DNA from 3 places in the Clostridium sp. HBUAS56017 genome. Region 3 is predicted to be linked to each of the others. Evidence: riboswitches for the same ligand, from Rfam matches in the RefSeq annotation. Region 3 holds a riboswitch; each other region holds the start of a gene.

Region 1 (3,288 bases), on a different contig from region 3:
TACATTTAGTTGTTCCAGAAAATATGTCTGTAAAATCAGCTCATGATATATGTGATATTATAGAAGCAGATTTAGAAAATTCCCTAAAGAATACAGAAGTTATGATACATTTAGAATCATGTACAAATCATTGTGGTGATTGTCAGTACTTAAATAAAGAACATTGCAAGCATAATTAATATTGTTATGAAGTTATTAGAAAATCGCAGGCTAATATGGATTGCGATTTTTTAGGTGTGCCAAGCATGGAGGCTCATTAATGGGAAAAAGAGTATTTGCCAAGTTTTTATAGTGGAGCATTGACAAGTGTTTTTAATAAACTTAAATTAGTATATATAGTAATTTATGAAAGGTGGGAGAATATGAAGAAAATAAAAAAAATTCTAGCTCTACTATTGATTTTAGGATTTTCACTATCAGCAGTTTCATGTGGAAAAAGTTATAAGGTAGATGAAGGTTTAGATGATATAGCAGGATCGGTAGAAACAAAAGAAAATTCAAAGGATAATCTGAAAATAAGTTATATTGATGTTGGACAAGGTGATTCAGAACTTATTCAGGTAGATGGGAAGAACATATTAATAGATGCAGGAGATAAGGATGATGATGCGTATAGCTATTTAAAATCGATAGGAGTTACAAATCTAGATTATGTAATAGCTACTCATCCTCATGATGATCATATTGGAGGTATGACAACCATTATAAATAAGATTAATATAGGTGCTTTTTATGCTCCTAAAGTAACAGCTAATACAAAGTCTTTTGAAAATATGATAGATGCACTTAAAAAGAAAAATATTCAGATGAAAGCACCTAGTGTTGGAGAAGAGGTTACTATAGAAAATGCAAAGCTAACATTTCTAGCACCAAATGGTGGTGACTATGAAGATGTAAATAATTATTCTATTGTAACTAAGTTAACATATGGGAAAAATTCATTTCTATTTATGGGAGATGCTGAGGAACTTAGTGAAAATGAAATTATGAAAAATGGCCTTGATATAAGTGCTGATGTGTTAAAGGTTGGCCATCATGGAAGCAATAGTTCCACAAGTAATAACTTTTTGAAAAATGTAAATCCAACTTATGCAGTTATAAGTGTAGGTAAAGATAATAAATATGGACATCCTACAAAAGCAACTTTAAAAAAGTTAAAATCAAAAAAAGTATTGAGAACTGACTTAAATGGAACTATAACAATATATTCTGATGGTAATAAAATATATGTTTCTCCAGATAAAAAAGTTAAAGAAGATACTAAGAGTAGCAATACAAAGAAGTAATATTCACATTGACGTAGTATAAAATCAATACTATAATCAAAGAAAAAGAATAAATTTAGTATAAACTATACTAATTAGTATGGAATACAAGTTCAGTAGATTAATAGGGAAGTTGGGTGTAAGTCCCACGCAAGTCCGTTGCTGTAAATAAGGAGTATGAGCTAATTTTTAGACCACTTTGAAAAGTTTCTTGGGAAGGTAAGTTCATATGATGATCTATAAGCCAGAATACCTGCTTGTATTTTATTCAATAACCCTGCGGTTACCGGAGTTATATGTTTAAATTTATACAAAGAGATGTGGATATACCACTTTTTTGTGATGAAATTTTAGAGAATATAGCTCTCATACATATAATGCCATTGACCTAATTAATATTAGACTTAGTCTATTATTAAAGGGCAATGGTGTTTTTTTATTCCTTAGGAAATTATATAAAATTTGAAAAGGTGGTTGGTTGAGCCACTTATTTCATAAATTAATTTTGAGTATAGGTAGTGTATAGAGATATGATAAGAGAAGATGAAAAGTACATATATAAAAATAATAAAAGATTGAAATATGGATACACAACAGGATCTTGTGCAGCAGCAGCAGCTAAAGCAGCTACTATAATGCTTTTAAGAAATAATTTAATAAACAATATTGAACTTATGACGCCTAAAGGAATGCTATTAAAATTACAAGTATTAGAGATAGAAAAATGCAAAGATTATGTAAAATGTGCTATTAAAAAAGATAGTGGAGATGATCCTGATGTTACTCATGGAATGTTAGTTTATGCTAAAGTGTCAAAAGGTACTTGTGAAAAAATAGTTATAGATGGAGGCATTGGAGTAGGAAGAGTAACAAGAAAAGGTCTAGAATGCCCAGTTGGTAGTGCAGCTATTAATAAGGTTCCATATAGCATGATTCATAATGCAGTTAAGGAGATTTGTGAGGAAAATGATTATCAAGGTGGTATAGATGTGGAGATTTCTATTCCAGAAGGTGAAAAATTAGCTGAAAAAACTTTTAATCCTAGGCTTGGCATTGTTGGAGGAATTTCTATTTTAGGAACAACAGGCATAGTTGAGCCAATGAGTGAAGCCGCTTTAATTGATACTATTAGGGTAGAAATCAAGCAGTTAGCAGCTAATGGGACAGAATATTTAGTAGTTACTCCAGGTAATTATGGTGAAAATTTTTTGCATGATAATATGAAAATTAATATAAGCAAATCTGTTAAATGTAGTAATTTTATTGGAGATACCATAGATATAGCTAATGAGTTTAATCTTAAAGGAATTTTGCTTATTGGACATATTGGCAAGCTCATTAAGCTGGCTGGAGGAATTATGAATACCCATTCTAAAAATGCAGATGCCAGAATGGAGATAATTACTGCAAATGCTCTTTTAGCAGGGGGAGAAAGTAACCTCTTAAAAAATGTTATGGAATGTATAACTACGGATGAAGCATTGGATATCCTTGAAGAGGGGAAAATTAAGAATGAGACTATGAATCTTGTAATGGAAAAGATGGATTTCTATCTGAATAAAAGAGCAGATAAAAGGCTGCTAATAGGAGCTATAATGTTTTCTAATGAACATGGTCTTCTTGGAGAAACAAGGGACGTAGAAAATATATTAGAAAAACTAAATGGGGGAGAGTAAAAAGTGATGACAGGAAAATTATATGGAGTTGGAGTAGGACCAGGAGATCCAGAACTACTTACATTAAAGGCTGTAAGAATATTAGAAAGTAGCGATATTATTGCTATTCCAAATAGCAATAAAGAGAAATGTGTGGCATATAAAATAGCAGTTCAATCTGTACCGAGTTTGGAAGAAAAAGAAATGCTTTGCATATCAATGCCTATGACAAAGGATAAGGATATATTAAAAAAGAGCCATGAAGAAGGGGCTAAAGCTATTATAGAAAAGCTTAATCAGGGAAAGAAAATCTCATTTATAACATTGGGAGACCCAACAATTTACTCTACATATCTATATATTCATAG
Region 2 (3,288 bases), on a different contig from region 3:
TAGTTAATGCAATATCTAGCAGAACAAAAATATATCTATAAATCAATAGCATTAGCTCTATTATGATAAAAGGGCAATGAATTTTTTTAAAAACACTAAGTAGATCTGTAAAGGGCGTAGTTAATGTTAAAAGATATAAGCAAGATATAGAACTAATAGCTGTAAGGATTAAATTTATAGTAAAAAATAGAGAATTACTACTTATAGCTAGATAATGACTTCCAAATTCTAATGAAAATAAATCTAATGGATAAGTAGTAATATTAAATATTATTGCAACTGAACTTAGTAATAAAAATAAAAAGGGAACAGTTAAAAGTTTTAAATAATAAGTTAAGGAAATATTATTATAAAGCAAAGTAATAGCTCCCATTAAAACTAATGTAACTAAAGATATAATATTTGAACGAGCTATGACACAAATCAAAAGAATACTTATAGCAAAAAAAGATTTTAGACTTGGATCTTTATGGCGTAAGTTTGAATTATATGCTAATTTATCTATTGTTATCATTTCTATTTTCCTTTGTAAGTTTTGCGCGAGTTCTTAAAGTACCTAATCCATAACCTAATATACCGGCTCCAATAGCAGCTTGAAGACTGAATAATAATGATTCGGTTTCAGAACCAGGTGGTTCTAAAATAGGTGATGCCCAAGCTTTATAAGAAGGATTAATTTGAGATATAGATTCCTCAGCTAAGGAATCTGAACCAGCAAAATCAGAATTTTTAACTAATATTAATGGTACTGAAGCAATAAGAATACAAATTAAGAGTAATATTATAACAGTCTTTTTTTTGCCCATTAATTTATGCCTCCATTATTAAAATATCCAAGCTCCTTAAGTTCAGATTTTGCATAACTTTCAAGTCCCATAATAACAATAACAGTTAAGATTCCTTCAATGATAGCTAATGGAATTTGGGTAATAGCAAATATACTCATAAAATTAATTAAAGATGCCATAAATCCACCAACTTCCGATGGATAAGCAAGTGCTAGCTGAATAGAGGTAATACAATAAGTAAATAAGTCTCCTAAAGATGCAGCTAAAAATATAGCAATCATCTTAGGAATTTTTGCTTTAAGTGATACTTTATAAATTATATAAGATAATATAGGACCAGCAATTGCCATGGAAAAGGTATTTGCGCCTAAAGTTGTCAATCCCCCATGTGCAAGTAATATTGCTTGAAATAATAAAACTATTATGCCTACAACACTCATTACAGCAGGGCCAAATAATATAGCTCCAAGACCAGTACCAGTAGGATGTGAGCTACTACCTGACACAGAAGGTATTTTAAGTGCAGAAAGTGTAAAACAGTAAGCGCCAACCATAGCTAGAATTAGAAGTGTTTTTCTATGTTCATTAATAGTTCTTTTAATTGAAATCAAACCTAGAAATAAGAACGGAATGCATAATGCGCTCCAAAGTATACAATATGCAGGTGGCAAATACCCCTCCATTATATGCATAGCATTTGTATTTTTACCAATTCCAAAAGTTATAGATATAATTACAGATAGTAATAAAAAGCTCTTTTCTTTTTTATTCATCTAATTCTCCCCCTTTTTTAAACAAAAAAAATCGCCCTTTGAGAGTATAAAAAGGCGTAACAAAATAGAGATGAAGCTCTATTCTATTATACAAAGTTATACTCCGTAACTTTATATAGTCTCGTATCAATAGGCAGGTCTTCTGACTTAGGGGTCAAAATAGTAATCTATCTTCCCATTATTCACAGTGATATATTTGATTACTACTATTCCATTACAGCGGCGGGACCGTATGGGACTTTCACCCATTTCCCTATTATCTCTATCTACAAAATATTATAGATGAGCACCTATTGATATTAAATTGTCTTATAAATTCTAGCATTAATACAGACAAGCGTCAATATTAGGAAGTTTTTTATTTTCATGTTCCTTATTTACTTAAATGTGATATTTGTTCATAATAGTATTTATAATAAAAGTTATTTGGGAGGTAAGTATTTTGAAAAAACTTGTTCATGGTGGAGATGTATATAGTGAAAGAAATATTAAGATAATTGTAGACTTTTCTGCTAATATAAATCCTTTTGGGTTACCAAACTCAGTAAAGGAAGCTATAGTAAACAATCTAGATAATTATATGAATTATCCTGATCCATTATGCAGAGAACTAAGACAAGCTATAGCTAAGCATGAATCTACATTAGCAGATAATATTATTTGTGGCAATGGTGCAGCAGATATAATTTTTAAGGTAGTCCTTGCATTAAAGCCAAAGAAAACCTTATTAATAGCACCAACTTTTTCAGAATATGAAGAATCCATAAGATATATAGATGGAGAGATTAAATATTATGACCTAAAAGAAAATAAAGAATTTAATATAGAAAAGGACATTTTAGATTATATTACAGCAGATCTTAACATGATGTTTATTTGCAATCCAAACAATCCCACAGGTATTCCGGTTAAGTCAAAAGAGATGATTGAAATAGTTAAAAGATGTGAAGAGAAGGATGTGATTTTGGTTGTAGATGAATGTTTTATAGATTTTTTAAAAGATGAAGAGGAATATAGTATTTCAAAATTTATTGATAAGTATAAAAATCTCATAATATTAAAAGCTTTTACAAAAATTTATGCCATGGCTGGAATAAGGCTTGGATATATGATATGTTCAAATGAATTGATTTTAGATAAAGTAAATGCAATTGGACAACCTTGGAGTGTTTCTACTGTAGCTAGTAAATGTGGAGTTGCTGCTTTAAATGAAGTGGAATATGTTAAAAAGAGTAAGGAAAATATAGAAGTTAATAGGGAATACTTAATTGATGAGTTAAAAAAGCTTGGATTTAAGGTTTTTGATTCAAAAGCAAATTTTATTTTCTTTAAAGCAAATGATAAAGAGCTAAATGTTAAACTAGAGGAACATGGAGTTCTTATAAGGTCATGTAGGAACTATAAAAATTTAGGGGATGGCTTTTTTAGAATTGCAGTGAAAGGGGAGAAAGATAATATTTATTTAATTGATTGTTTGAAAAAGATAGGAGTGGTTTAGGTGTCAGTAATAATGGTTGTAATCGATGGAGCGCTGAGTTCTGATTACAATGTGTGTGAAAATATAAAAAAAATTAAATTATCTGGCAGTATAAATAATACTCCACAAGGAATGGAAGTAAATAGTTTAACTTGTATAATGAACATGTTAGGAATACCATATAAAAAAATACCTAAAGGAAGGGCATATTTAGAAGCTATTGCTTTAGGTGAAAATATTAAAGATAATG
Region 3 (3,288 bases):
TATAATACAAATGGAATAGTTCCTTTAAAAATTGGAGTTCTTGAATATAAATCTGATGACCAATATATTTTAGAAGTACATAAAAGTTTAGAACAAATTCAAAAAGAAAATGAAGGAAAGGTTGAATTTATTTTTGTAGATTGTAAAAACAGTCAAGAGATACAAAATCTTAGCATAAATAATTTTCTTCAAGGAGGCATTGATATTTTATTTGTAAATTTGGTAGATATAACAGAAGCAAAAACCGTTATAGATATGATTAAACAGAAAAATGTTCCTGTTATATTATATAATAGGGAACCTCCTATAAAAGATTCAATAAGATCCTATAATAGGGCTATATTTGTAGGAACAGACCCAAGTCAAGCAGGTATATTACAAGGTAATATAATAACTAGGCTATGGAAAAGTAACAAAGGAGATATAGATAAAAATGGGGATGGTAAAATTGGGTATATTATGTTAAAAGGAGAACCTAATAATATAGAGACAATAGAAAGGTCTAGATATTCTATTTTAACAATAAATAATGCAGGAATAGAAACAAATGAATTAGAAGCAGTATATTGTAATTGGAGTGAAGATACTGCTAAATATTTTATGCAAACTTTATATTTAAGTTACGGAAATAAAATTGAATTTATAATTTCAAATAATGATGCCATGGCTATAGGGGCTGTAAAAGCTTTACAGAAATATGGATTTAACACTGGAGATCCAAAGAAGATGATTCCAATCGTAGGTGTGGATGCTATACCAGAGGCAAGAGAATATATAAATAAAGGATATATGACAGGAACTGTTTTGCAAGATGCAAATGAAATGGCAAAGGTACTTTATATGAGTGGAGTTAATTTATTCAATGGTAGAAGTGCTATAGAAGGGATACCATATGGATTTGATGACACTGGAGTTTCAATTCGTATACCGTATAAAGAATATCCTCCTATAAATAAATAACTTAAAGATATTCTTTGTATTTGTAGTGAATATTGTGTTAATGTGGGATGAAAAATAAATTAATCTGGCCAAAATTAATTTTATTTTTTAATAAAGTTACAAATGTAATTATTTTAGTTGACAATGAACTTATATGATATATAAACTAAGGTATATGGTTTTATACTAAAAGGGAATAGGGTCGGAATCCCTAGCAGCCCTCGCTACTGTATTAAGCTACGAAATCTTAATAAACCACTGAAAAACAATTTTTGGGAAGGTAAGAAAGTAGGTATGATGCTTTAAGCCAGGAGACCTGCCATAAATCAATCATAAAATTTGCTTCGAGGAGGAAGGAAAATGAAAAAAATAATATCAAGATTTTTAGCAATTATATTTATTTTATCATTAGTTATTGCTATACCAACAAAAGAAACAGTACAAGCTGCTGTAGATAATAATACTTTGGAAAATATGATTAATACAACTGTAGATTATTTAGTTAAAAAGGATGCCTTATATGGAAATGAGTGGAGTGTTGTTGCAATAGCTCGTTCCAAGAAAAGTATACCATCTAGTTATTATGATAAATACTACAAGAGTGTAGAAGGTAAGATTATGGAGGAAGTAAAGAAAGCCGTGCCTTTTACTTCTGATGTAGCTAAGTCAGATTGGACATCAATTACTGATGCTGAAAAATTAGTGTTAGCATTAAATTCAATAGGAAAAGATCCTAAGAATGTGGTAGGATTAAATTTAGTGGATTTAATATGGAACAGAGAAGGTCTTGGAAATAATGGGGTTAGTGAACTTGCATATGCATTAATAGCTTTAGATTCTAAAAATTATGAAGCTCCAGCAAATTCAAAGAACACAAGAAGTTCTATAATTACAAAAATGTTATCACTTAGAACTGGAGATGGTGGATTTAGTTGGGATAATACAGCAGCTACTGCAGATATAGATACAACAGCTATGGTAGTTCAAGCTTTGGCAAAATATTATGATAGACCAGAAGTAAAAACTGCTGTTGATACATGTTTAAATATATTAAAAAATAATCAAACAGCAAAAGGTGACTACGTAAGTGTATATGGTTCTCAAACTTACGAAAGCCCATGTACAGCGGCACAGGTAGTTGTAGCTTTAGATAACCTAAAGAAAAATCCTACTTTAGTTCAAAGTGGATTTGTAAAAACAATGGATTTAATAGATGTTATGACTAGTTATTATGTGCAAGGTGGGGGATTTAAAAACTCTAGTACAGATGAAACTCCTGATAATATTGCATCTACACAATTATTATATGCTTTAGTATCATATGAAAGACTACTAGAAGGGAAAAATTCTTTATATGATCTTATAGATGTTAGTGTACAAGCAAAGCAACTGGAACCTCAAAAAGAAGAGCCTAAAGTTCAACAAATTGAAGTTCAAGATAGAAGTGTAGCTACTAATGTAACTGCTGGTGATACTGCAAAATCTAGTGAAGTAAATGAGATTAAAACTGGAGACAATGGAAGCTTTAATGTGTTATTAATTATTATGGCTGTTATGACAGGCGTAATGGTAGTAATTAGAAAGAAATCATTAAAAGAAGTTAGATAATTAGAGATCAATTCTTAATGGTATTATCCTTAAGAATTGATCTTATTTTGAATAGTTATAAGTATAGTTTAGAGTAATATTTGAGGTGATATTATAATGATAAGAAGATATTGGAAAGTAATAGCTATTTGTATATGTGTATTATTTGCTATAATTCTAGGAATAAGAGGTCTTAAAATACAAACACCTGAAGAGGTGGCGAGTAATAAAGTAGAAGTGATGCAAGATGAAAGTGGAAATACAGATGAGAAAAACGTAGATTCAAATTCACAAAATCAAGTAGTAAATAATGAAAGTGGTAATGATAAAGAAGAGGCTCAAAAGAGTGAATCTAATGAAACAGGGAAAGCGGTAACACCTGCTAGTAAAAATTCAAATGGATCAGAAAATACTGGTTCAGTAGAGTCAGCAAACAATAAACCTATGGATCAAGGGAATAATAATACAGGCACAAGTAATGGTACAAAGCAGGAAGCGCAACAAACTAAGTCATATGTTAACTTTTCTATTGATGCTAAAAATGTTTTGAATAATATGGAGAGTTTGACTGCGGGAAAAGAAAGTACTCTTGGAGACAATGGTAATATTTTTTTAGGAAAAATAGAAATTAATGATGGTGAAAGCGTGTTAGATGTTTTGATTAAGACAGGAATTCCTGTATCTCTGAACGGAAGTTACATTAAAGGAATAAATAATTTGTTTGAAAAAGACTGTGGTAGCAAAAGTGGATGGATGTACAAA

The links. A riboswitch is a leader RNA that binds a small molecule or an ion and turns the genes downstream of it on or off. The one in region 3 is predicted to bind cobalamin.
Region 1: linked by a shared signal. The riboswitch ahead of cbiD (cobalt-precorrin-5B (C(1))-methyltransferase CbiD) and the one ahead of FAY47_RS08810 (prenyltransferase/squalene oxidase repeat-containing protein) in region 3 are both predicted to bind cobalamin.
Region 2: linked by a shared signal. The riboswitch ahead of FAY47_RS06160 (energy-coupling factor ABC transporter permease) and the one ahead of FAY47_RS08810 (prenyltransferase/squalene oxidase repeat-containing protein) in region 3 are both predicted to bind cobalamin.

What each region holds. Positions count from the first base shown of each region.
Region 1 covers NZ_SULK01000015.1:16,913-20,200, reverse strand. The annotation lists gene FAY47_RS13250 (cation diffusion facilitator family transporter) at 1-179, shown strand, start outside; gene FAY47_RS13245 (MBL fold metallo-hydrolase) at 363-1,286, shown strand; cobalamin riboswitch at 1,358-1,541, shown strand; gene cbiD (cobalt-precorrin-5B (C(1))-methyltransferase CbiD) at 1,796-2,941, shown strand; gene cobI (precorrin-2 C(20)-methyltransferase) at 2,948-3,288, shown strand, end outside.
Region 2 covers NZ_SULK01000004.1:212,859-216,146, reverse strand. The annotation lists gene cbiQ (cobalt ECF transporter T component CbiQ) at 1-514, opposite strand, end outside; gene FAY47_RS06165 (energy-coupling factor ABC transporter substrate-binding protein) at 498-806, opposite strand; gene FAY47_RS06160 (energy-coupling factor ABC transporter permease) at 806-1,561, opposite strand; cobalamin riboswitch at 1,676-1,870, opposite strand; gene FAY47_RS06155 (histidinol-phosphate transaminase) at 2,004-3,059, shown strand; gene FAY47_RS06150 (alkaline phosphatase family protein) at 3,060-3,288, shown strand, end outside.
Region 3 covers NZ_SULK01000008.1:79,150-82,437, forward strand. The annotation lists gene FAY47_RS08805 (galactose ABC transporter substrate-binding protein) at 1-960, shown strand, start outside; cobalamin riboswitch at 1,099-1,278, shown strand; gene FAY47_RS08810 (prenyltransferase/squalene oxidase repeat-containing protein) at 1,300-2,547, shown strand; gene FAY47_RS08815 (DUF4430 domain-containing protein) at 2,644-3,288, shown strand, end outside.